2 regions of the Paenibacillus sp. B1-35 genome follow, and region 2 is predicted to be linked to the other one. Evidence: a T-box and tRNA genes for the amino acid it is inferred to sense, from the RefSeq annotation. Region 2 holds a T-box; the other holds one or more tRNA genes.

Region 1 (7,976 bases), on a different contig from region 2:
AATAAACAAGCTTGGGATGAAAAGAAAAATATGAAGCCTGATTCGGGAAAAGAGAAGGATTCTGCATCGTATGATATTGATGAGATCATAGATGAAGCAGCACGCATTTTGCAAGGATCTGTTGATGAAGTGAAATATGCGCTGCGTTATTGGCACCCGTATGACTTGGCGGTTGTCTATCGCCATGTGGATTTGTCACAGCGCTCGCGGCTGCTTGAGGCACTTGATGTCGGCCAGCTAACCGAGATGATTCGTGAATTGACTCCGGAGCTTCAATTGGAAGCGTTCCAGATGCTCGGCCGTCAGCGTGCGGCAGATGTATTGAACCGGATGGACAATGACGACTTGGCGGACATGATGGCTGCGGTAAGTGTAGAAGAGCAGGAATTCCTGTTGTCGCTTATGGAGCGTGAGGAGAGCGACACTGTACGCCGTCTGATGACCTATGAGCCGGAAACAGCCGGCGGTTTGATGACGAACCGCTATGTTTGGTTCTATGAGCGTTATACAGTGCGTGAAGCGGTCGAAAAGGTAAAAGCGTTCGCGGAGATGACAAAGAACGTCCACTATCTATATGTGGTTAATGAGCAAAAACAGCTTGTCGGCACGCTGACCTATCGCGAGCTGGTACTGGCGCCTGAGACAGACACGATTCAATCGCTTATGAATGAGAAGGTTATCTCTGTCACCGTGGATACGGATCAGGAAGAAGTGGCGAGACTTTTCGAGCAATATGACTTCTTGTCGATGCCTGTTGTAGATCCGGATGATAAGTTGCTCGGGATTGTAACCGTTGATGACGTCATTGATGTTTTGCGTGAAGAAGCGCATGAAGATATTAATAAGTTGTCCGCGACCGATAAGACGATCGATTTCCGCACGAATCCACTCACTGCGGCCAGGCGTCGGCTTCCCTGGCTTATCATGCTACTGTTTCTGGGTCTTGTGTCAGGAAGCATTATTAGTTGGTTTGAAGGGACACTGCAGAAGGTTGTCGCATTGACTTTCTTTATGCCGATGATTGCGGGGATGACAGGGAATACGGGAACTCAATCGCTGGCGGTCGTAATTCGGGGACTTGCCTCCGAGCATTTAGATAAGGGGACAGTTACGAGGCTGTTGTGGCGTGAGCTGTTTGTTGGTCTTATTATTGGAACCGTCTGTGGTTCGGCTGTTGCGCTAGTAGCGGGGATATGGCAGGGAAGCTTATCGCTTGGACTTGTTGTGGGCTGCTCATTATTTCTGACGGTCATTATCGGTACAATGGCGGGAACCGTCATTCCTATCTTGTTGTACCGACTGAAGTTGGATCCAGCTGTGGCGTCAGGGCCGCTTATTACAACATTGAATGATATCTTTTCACTGACTGTATATTTCGGAACAGCTACCTTGTTTTTGTCATATTTACTTTAAAAAAATGGGAACAGTAAAAGGGTGACCAGCTTCCCTTTTGCTCTTAGAAATAAGCTGCAAAACCCAGCAAAAATCATACCTAAATGTGGTAATAAAATTTTTTTGAAAAAAGGCTTGTCAACGGTCGTATCGTTTGATATACTCTTAATTGTCGCCGAGAGGTGATGAGAAAAAAGTAAGAAACAATAACGATATGGCCCGTTGGTCAAGGGGTTAAGACACCTCCCTTTCACGGAGGTAACAGGGGTTCGAATCCCCTACGGGTCACCACTTCAATCTTGTTGGAGTGACATGGCGAACAGCAATGTTCTTGCACCATGAGCCATTAGCTCAGTTGGTAGAGCACCTGACTTTTAATCAGGGTGTCGAAGGTTCGAGTCCTTCATGGCTCACCAGTTTTATTCCTCGGTTGAGATGTCGGTAGACATCCTTCCCAAAATACGTGCGGTAGTGGTGGAATGGCAGACACGCTATCTTGAGGGGGTAGTGGGCGTACGCCCGTGGAGGTTCGAGTCCTCTCTACCGCACCATAATCTAAGAGCTACAAACCCTTGATACATATAAGGGTTTTTTTGTTTGTCTAAGAAGAAATGCGGCTAATCACATACCGCTACGATCTTATATTTTTTACGTTTCAGATTCGAGTGTCAGAAGAAAATAAAGATTTAGACTAGGAAAATAAAGTATTTGACTACGTGTCTTATTCCATGCGACTTTAGAATTGTATACCACCAGACTCCATAAAATAAGTTTTAGACTGACCTGAGAAATTGGAACAGCGACAGCTTAGGACGAGAAAATAAAGTCCTAGACTGTCGCTGTTGCATTGAACTAACGTGTCCCGTTGCTTAATTCCGAAATCCCTCGGGCAGGCCGAGGGGCGATAGCCCCAAGGCTTGAATATGGGTGTTATCTAATGGATACGGCATCTAGGAAACACTAACATTTCTTTTACTTAATTTCTTAAATACCGAGTATTCCTGATTGGACTTAATAAAACTTAATATCTTTTCGGCACATTCTATTGGATTCATCTCTTCAGTATTTACTTCGAGGTCATATTCATCTATGCAATATACTTTGCTGAACTGTGAAGCTGCTAGTCCAATTTTTTTATCTCCTCTTGTTTGCTCTCTTCTTATGAGCTCTTCTTTCGAGCATATTACACCTATAAATAATGTAGGCTGATCGAAAAATAGATCAAGACATTCATTAAACGACTTGTCATTGTCGATTACAGTATCTACTATTACATTCAATCCCATTTCTGAAAACAATTTAATTGTCGAATAGTACATTGAGGTTAAGGGATCAGACATTATTTGTGCGATAACTTGCTCATCTACTTCTCTTGTAGGTTCAATATCTGAAAATTTATTATTAAAAAAATCCTTGACAAAATCATCTATTGATAAATGATGAAAAAGAATCTCTTTCTGATTTAACAGTTCAATAGAAATACTAGTCTTTCCTGAACTAGAAGTTCCGTTCATCAACACAATAATTCCTTGCTTCAAACGAATCACCCTCACATATAAGATTTGCGTATCTTTCAGATAACGTTATATTAACAAAGTTCACAAAATTATCCAACCCAGAAAATATTAAAAAATGACTCCGTATAAATACGAAGCCACCCTATTAGATAAGACTTTCATCGGTCAAAATTTTCAAACTATAAAAACCTAAGAAATAAAAACTACTCCTAAGTAGATGCCGCAGGTTCTGTTTCACTTCACATTTCCTCTTCTGTAATTTGTTGTAGTGCTGTCTGCATTTCTTCCTGTTGCTCCAATACCGTCCCTATTGCAAAAAATAAAACTGCTGACGCAGCTCCACTAACCCACCATACCAAAGCTGGTATAAATTCGAACCTTCCACCGAGCTTTTCGAAAACACTCCCTGCTTCATACCCTATTAATATGCAACACAGAATAACGCCAATACCCAACATTCTTAATAACATAGCGATACACTGTTCACCCCTAGTTATGATATATGCATGTATTCGACATCATAATCCCTTATCCTTCCATAAAGGTTGATTCCAATTGGGCTTCAAAAGTAATCTGTCCCCATGGGGACAAAATGGGAACAGACTCAACGGAGTTATATAGAATAGAGGGAATTAGATGGCATGAGAAAAAGAATCATAATCTGAATCTTAGCTTCTTTTTTCGATAACAGGGCGAACATAGAAAAAATAAGTAATAACAAATGAGAGAGGGCACATATCGCTCTCTCTTCTTTATTTGGAGGATATAATGACAAAGCCAAAAAAAGTAGCAAAGATACCAATCGTTTCGGATAAAAGGTTTCCATTAAAAATATATAGTTTACAAATATAACCTCTCAATGTAATATATTGGTATAGAGGCAAATGCCTCTATACATACCAAGAAAGGAAAGTGATACTATGAAAGCGAGAAAAATGTTTATTGCGTTTCTAGTGACAGCCTTGATGGTAGTAGCTTCTCCTTCAGTCTTTGCAAAACATGGTTTTGCAGATACTATCGCAGACGCAGATTTGCTGTGGAGGCCTGGTACGAGTGCCGCATCTGCAACACAACCGATCGAAAGTTTTAATGACAATGATTTTTATTTGGTGGACAATACTCACGGTGACTATTTAAGTTACGCCGTAATTTTGAAATCACCTCCCGGACTTAATTATGATTTACAGCTTATTATTCAAGATGGACGTGGACAGATTGTACAAGTAAAAAATGTGTACGATACAGGCACAGGGGGGACGGATGGTTTATCATCACATCTTGAGGCTGGGTATAAGATGTATATTAGAGTACAATCGCACGGATACAATGATTATAGTTCTTCACAATATTACAACTTGATTTTTGAAAAACATAACTAGGTTCATAAATAAGAGCCGTAGAGGAAAGAATCCTCACGGCTCTTGTTTTTTATATCGGTAAACTCATAGTCATATTTCTCGTGAAAACCCCCATCAGTCTAAATCTATTTGTTTAGGATATAGCCAAATCATTTTGAAAGAAGTTTCAATATTATGAGTATATGAACTAATAGAATATATTTTTACATGATGGTAAGTTGATGGCGTCTAAAAAAGGGGTTTGGTTATGAACAATAATTTAAACTCTCATTCTTTTTCTTCTTGGCTTGCAAAAATATCTGGCATCATTGTACCTGTATACCCAAAGGGGGGAACAGGTGCTACTGGAGTTACTGGAGCAACTGGGATCACTGGAACGACAGGCATGACAGGAGCTACGGGAGCGACAGGCCCAACTGGAGTAACTGGTGACACTGGAACCACTGGTTCTACCGGCGCTACAGGGGCTACCGGAGTAACTGGAGTGACAGGTGCTACGGGCGATACTGGCATTACTGGGGCCACTGGAACGAGTATTACTGCGACATCCTCATATGCTGCAAATACAACCGGAGCAACCATTGCGGTCGTATTAACAGGTACACTCGTTCCACTTCCTAGCGCTCAAAACATCGGGTCAGGAATAACCGTAAACGGTTCAAACGATACCTTTACCGTATCAACAGCGGGAAGATACTATATCACATACCAGATCAATTTAACGGCGGGATTGTTGCTAGGCTCTCGATTGCTGATCAATGGCACAGCGAATGTAGCATCATCGATAGCTCCCGTTCTGACGTCATCTGCATTTAACAATGACGTTATTCTTACATTGGCGGCCAATACGACAATATCCCTACAATTGTACGGACTTTTGGGGTCAGCTACGCTTATTAACAATGCTGCTGGTGCGGCGTTAACCATTATTCGATTGAGTTAAAAGTCCATTTGTGTTTTCTGGACGCCTCCAAGAGCCGTTAAGGAAAAATTCCTACGGCTCTTGTTTCATTTCTGAACTCCGTATTGGAACCACTTAAATTTAGTTCTGTCTTCTTCAGTGTTGGGCGTAGGGCATATGGCGCTTCAAACAAATGATCACCGATTGTGATTTTTCGCACCATCAGCCGTCCTTAGTTTGTACGATTTTTTAAGGGGATTATTTCCGATATGCTGGTTTATCCAACAGCTTGTCCAGCGTCACCATTTCGATGGCTTGACGATTCAGTTCCTCAATGATGCGCGGCAGTGCCTTGATGGTTCCGCTCAAGTCATGATCCTTGCCGCCAGCAGCATGCTGAAGCACGATAGCGCCTGGGGTAAGGTGGGACATAATATTTGCTTCAATCTGTTCGGCGGTAAGTCCTTTCCAATCCAAAGAATCGACATTCCAATTCACGATCAGCATGCCTTGAGAGGCTAGCCATTTGATTTGCTCCTCGTTTATATTGCCGTAAGGAGGTCGGATGAAGGTAACGGTATGACCAGTTGCGGCTCGCAGAATATCCTGTGTTCGATTTATCTCGTTGTGAAAGGCTTCATCTGACAGATTAGGCAGGTTGGCGTGATCATAGCAGTGGTTGCCGATAATGTGTCCTTCATCCAATATGCGTTTCAAGATGTCAGGATATTTCTCGGCACGATTGCCAACCACGAAGAACGTCGCCTTAACACCATACTGTCGCAGCACATCGAGAACCTGTGGGGTAAAGTGATTGTCCGGAACATCATCGAACGTCAGTGCAACCCTTCTTTGGTCAGATGGGCCTTGCATGATGAAATGGGAACGGTATTTTCGACGCAGCTCAGATAGAGTAAGCGGCTTAGGCTTGCGGACATCGCTTTCATTGCCATCAACGAAGGAAGGGGCTTCCTTCGTTGCGACGTGCACTTGTCGTTGTTGAATCGAATATCCTTCATGCGATTTTTTCGCTGTAGGGGGTTGAGGGGACGTGCTTGCCGTGCTGCAGCCCGATACGTATACGCTTAGCATGGTACATAATCCAAGCAGAACTAGACGTGTAATCATGATAGAACCTCCTGAACCAATATTCATCGAATTAAGTATGAATATAGGGTTCGGAGGAAGTGCGTAAATTATCCATCTGACACGACTTTTATTCGTACAACGCATCCTTTAATTTGGTGGACATATGGTTGTAGTTTCCGTTTTGCTTTCTAGCGGTATTTAGTGCTTTGCGCAATCGGTCATTTTCAGCGCGAAGTTCTTTCATCTCATCAAACAGCTCTTGCAGCAATTGGGAGCAACTATCAGGATTCCCTTCTATATGCGCGGTTACTTTATTCTGCAAGTCATGCCACTTCTGTTCATTCATCACCATACGTCTCCTATTCCATTGTGTTCATCTATTTGTACCCATTATAAAGCAAAAAAAAAGAGCCGTCACTTGACGGCCCTTCAGGACATCATTACTTTTTGCCCCACATTTGTTCGATTTGCTTCATATCGAGGATGTGCATGCGATCCATCGCATAGCTTCCGGTCATCGCAATCCCGTCAGAGGCGGATTCATAGTTGATATAGAGTGAATCTTCAACGATTACCACCTCTTCAGCCATTGGCGGACCGTCAAGTTTCAGTTTGAGCTCTGCTTTATCAAGGAACCAAAGTGGGATTTCCTTGTTGTTAAGCGTGACTTTTGCGTGAGGTGCTTGCCTGCGAGGGTCATTAAAGAATAGCATCGTGCTGTTGGTGTTACGCCCATAAGAATCGCTTAATACCCAATGGCCGTTCCAGAACGATACACCTTGAATTCGATTCGGAATCGAGAGGAGCTGCTCTGGAACCAGCTTATCGCCAGATTTCTTCAATTGTGCAGGAAGCCCTGTCTTCGTATCTACCGTAAATCCTTCGATCCAAGCGCGATATTCGTCGCCATCGCGGTTCGTTATATAGTGCGACGCATCGGTTGGATAACTTGTGCCATAAGCGAATTCGCCAACCCATAGCTTTCCATCCTCGAATGCGATGAAGGAAGCATTTGTGTTCACCTTAAATTGACCCTCGAAAATAAGCTGCCCGCCATCATCGGTCTGCTTGATTTTATCAATGGATACGTATCTTGCCTTGCTGCCAGAAGCAATAAATACATAGCCATTTGAAATGGCAACACCGCCAGCATGACCTGTATACGGATCTCCGACTGCGTCATACAGTTCGAGAGACTTCAGCAGTTGGCCAGTTTTTGAATCCATAATGGCAATGACGCTGACGCCTTTGTCGCGATATCCTGACATCACAAGCCATCCTTGTTCAGCAGAGTAGGCAAGCCCCTGCGGAATAACAAGCTCGTGCAAGCCTGGAATAATAGGGCCATCCTTTGCCATGCTGAGCAGCGGTTTGAACTCTTTTTTATCGATGCGCAGCTTCGGGTTCACCTCTTGTTGCGTCAGCTTGCCAGCAGCCTCTGCTGCACTCGGATTGGTGTTGGATATTTGCATGACGGGTGCAGCAGCAAGATTCGCGCCTGCCGGCTCTTCTTCACTATTGGCACAGGCAACGGCAGATGACAACAGAATCGAGGAAAGCAGCAGTGCTTGAACACCTTTTCGATAACGTGAAGAAGTAGAGTAAGATTTCATTACTTAGCCTCCTTGAAGTATATGAATATGGGAAAGCCTATAGGTTGGCTGTACACCTACTTGAACGATTATTTAAAGGTAGAATTCGCGAGAGCAGAGACAATGT
Region 2 (7,976 bases):
GCATTTGCTCCCAATTACACAGATGGGCAGCAGCAGTGTCAATCCGAATGCCGCTACCCAAGCCTCTCCATTAGACAGCACTGCGCTCAGATGAAATCCTGCTGCAATGATACATGCAGCAGCGACTAACGGCCGACGTGCCAGCATATGAACTCCTTCCTGCTGCGAATACGCAAAAAAACCTCTGTACTCGCAAGTTCACTCGTTCGCCTTCCATATGCGCAACAAAGTACTTGATTTGAGTACAGAGGTTCTTCCTCTTCCGTATTCAACATTTTCAATTATTCGCGAACCTCATCCATAACTGATTCAGCTGGCGGATGATAATGCTGCAGCTGGCGGAACACAATTCCTTTGTGCTCCATCATCGCCGCCACCTTTTCACTGTCCTTCTTATAAGGGCGATGATATACGATCTCCACAACGCCGCTGTTCGCAAGCATATTTGCACATGTCCAGCATGGCTGATCCGTCACATATACCGTAGAACCTTCCCGATCATTCCGATCTGTGAACAGGAGCAAATTTTGTTCGGCGTGGATCGTACGTATGCAGCGCTGCTTCTTGACCATCTGCTCCGAACCGTCTACGATAACCTTCTCATACTGTTCTGCGATCATGCAGCCAGCCTCACTGCAGTCAGGAACCCCCATCGGAGCGCCGTTATAAGCAGTACCCAACAGCTTCTTACCCTGTACAAGCAACGCGCCAACATGCCTTCTAGGGCATCGTGAGCGTGTAGACACCATATAGGCAATATCCATAAAATATGTATCCCAGTCTTTGCGCATAGTCGTTGTCATAACTCCAGTCCCCATTCTTCTGCCTTTGTCTATGATGTGTATATTATCCTTATTGTAAGCAGGGTTGTGCATTCGTGCAACAAAAGACGTCACATTCTACACATTGCCTTCTTTACTCAATACGGACTTTATCCCGGATTTTAGCCATTAGCTTTTTTCCGATTCCCTTCACCTTCATCAAATCGTCAATTCGACGGAAGGCGCCCTTCTTGTCACGATATTCAACAATTGCCTTCGCTTTACTTGGACCAATACCTGGAAGCGTCATTAACGCTGAGGCATCAGCCGTATTAATGTTAATTAGCTGGGATGGAGTTTCTTTTCCTCCTGAAACATTTGCTTGCTCCTTAATATCTTTTTTGATCTGTTGTTCATCAGCTGCCACTAAAGGAGGGGAAGTTGCAGAAGTTGCAGAAGTTGCAGAAGTTGCAGAAGTTTCTGAGCTTCCAGAGTTGTCCGGCTGCCCAGTATCAATACCGCTGTTCTTCTTCACGTCAGCTTGTATAGCAGGTTGCTGCTTATATCCCCAATCTTCCCCTTTACCCCCTTTCAATGGCATAGTATTGTCATTCAGCAGAGCTGGCTTTCCATCAGCGGCAATCAAAGACTCAATTTCTTCATTCAGATCTGTCCATGTGCCTGCATCCAATACTGCTTGCGGCTTCACCCATACCCACATGCAAATCGCAACACCAATCACGGCCAAGCCCATAGCTAGCAGCCAGCGCATTGGCAGTGCTTTAGCTTCCCTATTTCCTTGCTTCATGTCCCCACACCCTTCGTCAGCGAATGACGGCATAATGGTCAACCATGTCATCATATGGATCAATAAGCTTGATAATTTTGCGTTCGTAGAAATTGAATACGAAGAGAACATAATCACGACGTGTGCAGAATAGGCAGAGGCAAAGGGAGGGAACGTACTTGAAAGTCGGATTTATTGGTACGGGAAGCATGGGGTCTACGATAATTGAGGCACTACTTCAATCTGGAGCATTAGAATCATCTCAACTTATCGCAAGCAATCGTTCAAAACATAAAATTCAGCAACTTGCTGCACAATACCCCGGGTTTCAACTGGCCAGCAGCAATGTAGAAACTGTACAGGAAAGCGATATTGTCTTTATATGCGTAAAGCCTTTGGAGTTTAAAACGGTTCTGGATGAAATAGCGCCATTTGTCAGACCTGAACTTATCGCTGTATCGATAACAAGCCCTGTGTTGATCAGCCATTTAGAACAGCAGCTGACTTGTAAAATAGCGAAAATTATCCCGAGTATCACGAATTATGTATGGAGCGGAGCATCCTTATGTATGTATGGCAGCAGAATCCTTACAGAAGACAGGCTGCTATTGGAACAACTGATGATGTCAATTAGCCGACCTGTTCAGGTTCCCGAGCAGTTCACCCGCATCACTTCGGATATATCAAGCTGCGGCCCTGCATTCATTGCCTTCTTTGTCCAAAAATGGGTAGACGCTGCTGTTGAAGTAACAGGAATCGAAAGAAAAGACGCCGAACGTCTAGCTAGCGAAATGCTGCTTGGAACTGGCAAGCTGCTTACCGAGGGCGGTTTCACCCTTGAGCATCTGAAACAGCGGGTAGCCGTCCCCGGCGGCATAACCGCCGAGGCGCTCCGACTGTTGGATGATGAGCTCGAAGGAGTATTCCAGCAGCTCATTCAAGTCACCCATGCCAAATACGAGGAGGACCTGCATAAGGTCGAATTCCAGTTATTCGGCGAAGAACTTAACCGACCACAATGTTGACGAGTCGACCTTTGACCGCGATGACTTTGCGAACCGTCTTGCCAGCAATGGCTTCCTGAACGTTCGCAAGGGACATCGCTTTTTGCTGCATCGCCTCTTCGTCAGCATCAGCCGCTACATTTGAACGGCATACAATCTTACCATTCACTTGGATTACAATCTCAACTTCTGCGTCAACGGTAAGAGCTTCCTCATAAATCGGCCATGCAACATACGTAATCGACTCTTGATGGCCAAGACGCTGCCACAATTCCTCTGCAATATGAGGCGCAAGCGGCGACAGCAATTGAACGAAGTTCTCCATCGCTTGGCGCGGAAGAACATCTGTCTTGTAAGCTTCATTGATGAAAATCATCAATTGGCTGATTGCCGTATTGAAGCGGAAGCCTTCAATGTCTTCCTTTACCTTCTTAATCGTCTTGTGCCATGTACGGATGAAGGCTTGGTCTGCGCCATCCGTTCCGTCAACGATTTTGCTGTTCAGTGCTCCTGTTTCCTCGTTAATGAACAGGCGCCAGATGCGGTTCAAGAAGCGGAAGCTGCCTTCTACCCCGTTCGTATTCCAAGGCTTTGTTGCCTCCAATGGACCCATGAACATTTCATAGATGCGAAGTGTATCGCCGCCGAACTCGTTCACAATATCATCTGGATTGATTACATTGCCGCGAGACTTGGACATCTTCTCACCATTCGTACCAAGGATCATCCCTTGGTTAACGAGCTTCTGGAATGGCTCCTTCGTATCTACAACGCCGAGGTCGAACAATACCTTATGCCAGAAGCGTGCATACAGCAAGTGAAGAACCGCGTGCTCTACGCCTCCAATGTACAGGTCGACCGGAAGCCATTTCTTTTGCTTCTCTTTAGAGCAGATTTCATCGTTATTGTGCGGATCGATGTAGCGCAGGTAGTACCAGCTGCTTCCCGCCCATTGCGGCATTGTGTTCGTTTCACGACGAGCCTTCATGCCTGTCTCTGGATCAACTGTGTTCACCCATTCGTCTACATTCGCAAGCGGAGATTCTCCAGTACCCGATGGACGAATCTGGTCTACATCCGGCAGGGTAAGTGGAAGCTCGGATTCTGGCACAGGCTTCATCGTACCGTCTTCAAGATGCAAAATCGGAATCGGCTCTCCCCAATAACGTTGACGGCTGAACAGCCAGTCACGCAGGCGGTACGTCACTTTGCCCTCGCCTTTGCCTTCTGCTTCAAGCCACTCAATCATGCGCGCCATTGCAGTTGCATTATCCATTCCATTCAGGAATTCCGAATTTACATGCTCTCCGTCTCCGGAATATGCTTCTTCCTGTACATTGCCGCCATTAATCACTTCAATAATTGGCAGGTCGAACTGCTTGGCAAATTCCCAGTCGCGCTGATCATGACCTGGGACAGCCATAATTGCCCCTGTACCGTATCCAGCAAGTACATAATCCGCAATCCAGATTGGAAGCTTCGTCCCATTCGCCGGGTTCACTGCATAGCTGCCTGTGAATACACCCGTTTTGTCCTTCGCCAAATCTGTACGCTCCAGATCACTCTTACGTGCTGCTTGCTCTTGGTATGCCTTCACGGCAGCCTGCTGTTCAGCAGTTGTAATGCGATCAACAAGCTCATGCTCCGGCGCGACAACACAGTAAGTTGCACCGAACAGCGTATCTGGACGAGTCGTGAATACAACCAATTCCTCATCGTGACCATCGATTGCAAAGCGAACTTCAGCACCCTTGGACTTGCCAATCCAGTTGCGCTGCATGTCTTTCAAGCTTTCCGGCCAATCAAGATCATCCAAATCTTGCAGCAGGCGCTCTGCGTACTCGGTAATCTTCAATACCCACTGGCGCATTGGCTTTCGTATAACTGGATGGTTACCGCGCTCCGAGCGGCCATCGATAACTTCCTCGTTGGCAAGAACCGTGCCAAGTGCTGGACACCAGTTAACCGGTACCTCAGCTACATATGCCAGGCCTCTCTTGTACAACTGGATGAAAATCCACTGTGTCCACTTGTAATATTCCGGATCAGTCGTGCTGAACTCACGATCCCAGTCATATGAAAAGCCGAGAGACTTAATCTGACGACGGAAGTTGTCAATATTCTTCACCGTAAATTCACGCGGATGCTGTCCTGTATCAATGGCATACTGCTCAGCTGGAAGGCCGAATGCATCCCATGCCATTGGATGAAGGACGTTATATCCCTGCATACGCTTGTAACGGGACATGATGTCGGTTGCCGTATAACCTTCCGGATGCCCTACATGAAGACCCGCTCCAGATGGATAAGGGAACATATCCAACGCATAGAAATTCGGCTTGCTTTCGTCTTCTGTCGTTGCGAATGTCTTATGTTCATCCCAATAGGATTGCCATTTCGGCTCAATCTGCTGTGGCGCGTAGCCATGCGGCTGCTTCACTTCTTGACTCATAATTAATCCTCCTACGATGCCTTAACGGCTGCTCGCGCATGTCCGTCCTGCTTGCGGCAATGAATAAATGTGATTAAAAAAGCCTCTCATCCTTAGCGAATATCGCTAGGGACGAGAGGCATTATTCCCGTGGTACCACCCTAGTTAGCGGACAGCATGCTTTGCTATCCACTCCCTTTACACCATTAACGCTGGTGAAACGTCGCAGCTTAACGTTCCCGATTCTGCTGCGCGACTCTGAGGTGAGTTCGCTTCTACTCCATTACCGGCTTGCACCAACCGCCAGCTCTCTGAAGATGGATCGTAAGGTACTATTCCTCTTCGAAGTCTTTCCATTCTACCTATTCAGCTTCAATGTGATTATTGTGCACCAAATAGGTGCAAGTAGCTATATCATAATGAAAAATTTACTTATTGTCAATGATCGCCAAGCAACTCCAAAACTTTCTTGTTTGTTCGCCTTATAATGAAAACGTATCACCAGATTTCACATGCTACGACAGACATAAACAGACATAATGATGTAACATCGCATCAGGATTATGTACAACCATTATTTATTTAAGGCTTCACAGCGATCATAAATATTCGCCGTGACTCTTCGTCTGGAGACTGCCATGCAAAATCCGCAAATTGCTCGACACGGTCAAAGCCGACTTCCTTCAGCATAACTTCCAGCCAACTCGGATCGTAAGCTCGCTCTACATGTATCTCGTCAATCCGTTCATACAGTTCTCCGCCCTGCTGGCGAACGAATAAAGTTAATTGATGCTCAATCTCTTGACGTTCTTCGTCATAATCCGAGAACCAGAGGTATGAAACATCTTCATCATCATATGCAAACGGCTGCGTCTCGGCATACTCCTCAAACTGACGAGCATGCAGTACATCGAACAAGAACAAGCCGCCAGATTTCAAATTATTGAACGTAGCTTGAAATGCACGCTTCACGTCTTCCTCTTCAGTCACATAGTTCAAACTATCGCAAAAAGAAACGACCGCATCTGCCTCATCAGGCATTGTCCACGCGCACATATCCTGATGAGCCCAACGAACACTTCCTAAAATCGGCCCCGTCTCCAACAACTTGTTATTTGCAATAGACAGCATAGATTCAGAAATGTCGATGCCGATAACATCATAACCTAACTTGGCTAACGGTATAGCCGTATTCCCTGTTCCGCAGCCAAGGTCAACGATTGAACGCACCTCTCCGCTCCCGAAGCGCTCCCAAGCTTGATTGGCAAAGGATACCCATTGCTCGTACGGCATATCTCCCATTAATCGATCATAGACCTCAGCTATACGTCCATAAGAAATCATCCATTTTCACTTCCCCTGCTGGAGCTGCTCTAATCTCCCATCATCCACATTGGCTGATGGCGAACAGCCTATCGTGCATTGTCGCTGCCGCGAGAGCGCATCTTATGCGCCTCCCGTGCCTCGGCTTGTGCTGCCTCGAGAGCCTTGTGAAGCTGCTCCTTATCCATCGCAGAAGCGGCTTCCGTCAGTTCCGTCCAGTTCCCCTTCTGACGAATGATTCCTGCCTTCATCAAACGTCCAATGGCACGCTTGAATGCAGATTTGCTAATCCCGAAGCGCTGCTTCACAATATCAGCCGGCGTTTCATCAGAATAAGGCATTGTACCATTCGGACGCTCCTTCAAGAAGGTGAACAAGCGTTCCGCATCTTGATCCATGCCCACTTCCTTGCGCTCCGCCATCGTAACATTGACTCGACCATCCTCACGAACATGCGTAATACGAACACGGACTGCTTCTCCTAAACGAAGCAGACGCGGACGCAGGGATTCATGCAGAAATCCGATCACGCCTTCTCCAACTGGCGCACCGTCCACAACAACGAAGGTTCCCATCTTGAGCGGACGGTATACTACCGCGTCGCGCCATGTATTGTTCCATGACTCCGGCGCTTCGAACATAGAAGGAACCAAATCATCTTCACGGGCTGGAAGTGCAATAAGACGGCCGTACCGATCCTGTTCCATGCGCACGTACACCTCGTCCCCAACCTGAGGATGAAGCGGTTCGAACTCAGGAAGCTCGCCCTTCGGGAGCAGCAACTGACGCCCAATGCCCATCTCTAGGAAGCAGCCATACTTTTTATGAATATCAGCAACCTTAAGCTTCGCAACTTCCCCTAATGTCAAAAGAGGACGCTTCATTGTCGCAGCGATACGATCTTCCGTGTCATAGTACAAGAACACTTCCACGTGATCGCCTGGCTTTACTTTGTCCGTAAGCTCTGTATAATGCAGAAGCACATCCTGCTCTCCGTTCGTCAGAAAATATCCGTACGGAGAAACTTCACGTGCAACTTCTAAACGTTGAATTGTACCTGCTTCCCAAATCATGCAAACTCCACTACTTTCGCGTCAGACCACAGTTTTTCAATGTTGTAGTATTCACGTTCTTCGCGGTGGAACACATGAACGATGACGTCGCCCAGATCGATGAGCACCCAACGTGCAGAATCAAAACCTTCCGTACCGCGTACTTGTCCGCCCGCTTCATGCACACGCTTGCGAATTTCGTTCGTAATCGCTTGAACCTGAGTGTCCGAGTTCCCGTGGCAGATTACAAAATAATCTGCAATAAGAGAAATACCTTGCAAATCTAGCGCAATAAGATCCATCGCTTTTTTATCTTCTGCCGCGTTTACGGCGATATCGAGCAATTGTTTTGTGTTGATTGCCATTCAATTACCTCCACATTAGGTTTGAACCTTGTATTCATAAGTGCTACAAAATCCTTAATCCGCTTGCTGTTCCAATTCTGCTTCCAGCTCTGCAAGTAGACCGTTGCGGGCACTGATCGTAAGCGGGAAAATTCGCCGCCGGCGCTCAATGAGGAACGATATCGTGGAATCAAAGCCAGCGATAAGCGCCGCATTCAGATTCTGCTCAGCCAGTACACGGATATGCTCTACTCCCGGGAAATCCCGGCCTGGC

The links. The T-box of region 2 lies ahead of leuS (leucine--tRNA ligase). A T-box ahead of a tRNA ligase gene usually reads a tRNA of that ligase, here a tRNA-Leu.
Region 1: it encodes a tRNA-Leu, which carries the amino acid that the T-box ahead of leuS (leucine--tRNA ligase) is inferred to sense. The anticodon was not compared.

What each region holds. Positions count from the first base shown of each region.
Region 1 is NZ_JBCHVJ010000003.1:403,505-411,480, forward strand. Features, by position in the region: gene mgtE (magnesium transporter) at 31-1,413, shown strand; tRNA gene ACQ5BJ_RS13610 (tRNA-Glu) at 1,609-1,683, shown strand; tRNA gene ACQ5BJ_RS13615 (tRNA-Lys) at 1,733-1,808, shown strand; tRNA gene ACQ5BJ_RS13620 (tRNA-Leu) at 1,858-1,943, shown strand; gene ACQ5BJ_RS13625 (chloramphenicol phosphotransferase CPT family protein) at 2,343-2,930, opposite strand; gene ACQ5BJ_RS13630 (hypothetical protein) at 3,830-4,288, shown strand; gene ACQ5BJ_RS13635 (BclA C-terminal domain-containing protein) at 4,515-5,210, shown strand; gene ACQ5BJ_RS13640 (polysaccharide deacetylase family protein) at 5,427-6,296, opposite strand; gene ACQ5BJ_RS13645 (hypothetical protein) at 6,385-6,603, opposite strand; gene ACQ5BJ_RS13650 (hypothetical protein) at 6,698-7,870, opposite strand; gene ACQ5BJ_RS13655 (carbohydrate ABC transporter permease) at 7,939-7,976, opposite strand, start outside.
Region 2 is NZ_JBCHVJ010000002.1:237,381-245,356, reverse strand. Features, by position in the region: gene ACQ5BJ_RS08615 (ComEC/Rec2 family competence protein) at 1-147, opposite strand, end outside; gene ACQ5BJ_RS08610 (deoxycytidylate deaminase) at 282-803, opposite strand; gene ACQ5BJ_RS08605 (ComEA family DNA-binding protein) at 916-1,569, opposite strand; gene comER (late competence protein ComER) at 1,728-2,573, shown strand; gene leuS (leucine--tRNA ligase) at 2,554-5,004, opposite strand; T-box leader at 5,109-5,338, opposite strand; gene ACQ5BJ_RS08590 (class I SAM-dependent DNA methyltransferase) at 5,566-6,327, opposite strand; gene ACQ5BJ_RS08585 (CvfB family protein) at 6,396-7,379, opposite strand; gene rsfS (ribosome silencing factor) at 7,376-7,723, opposite strand; gene yqeK (bis(5'-nucleosyl)-tetraphosphatase (symmetrical) YqeK) at 7,778-7,976, opposite strand, start outside.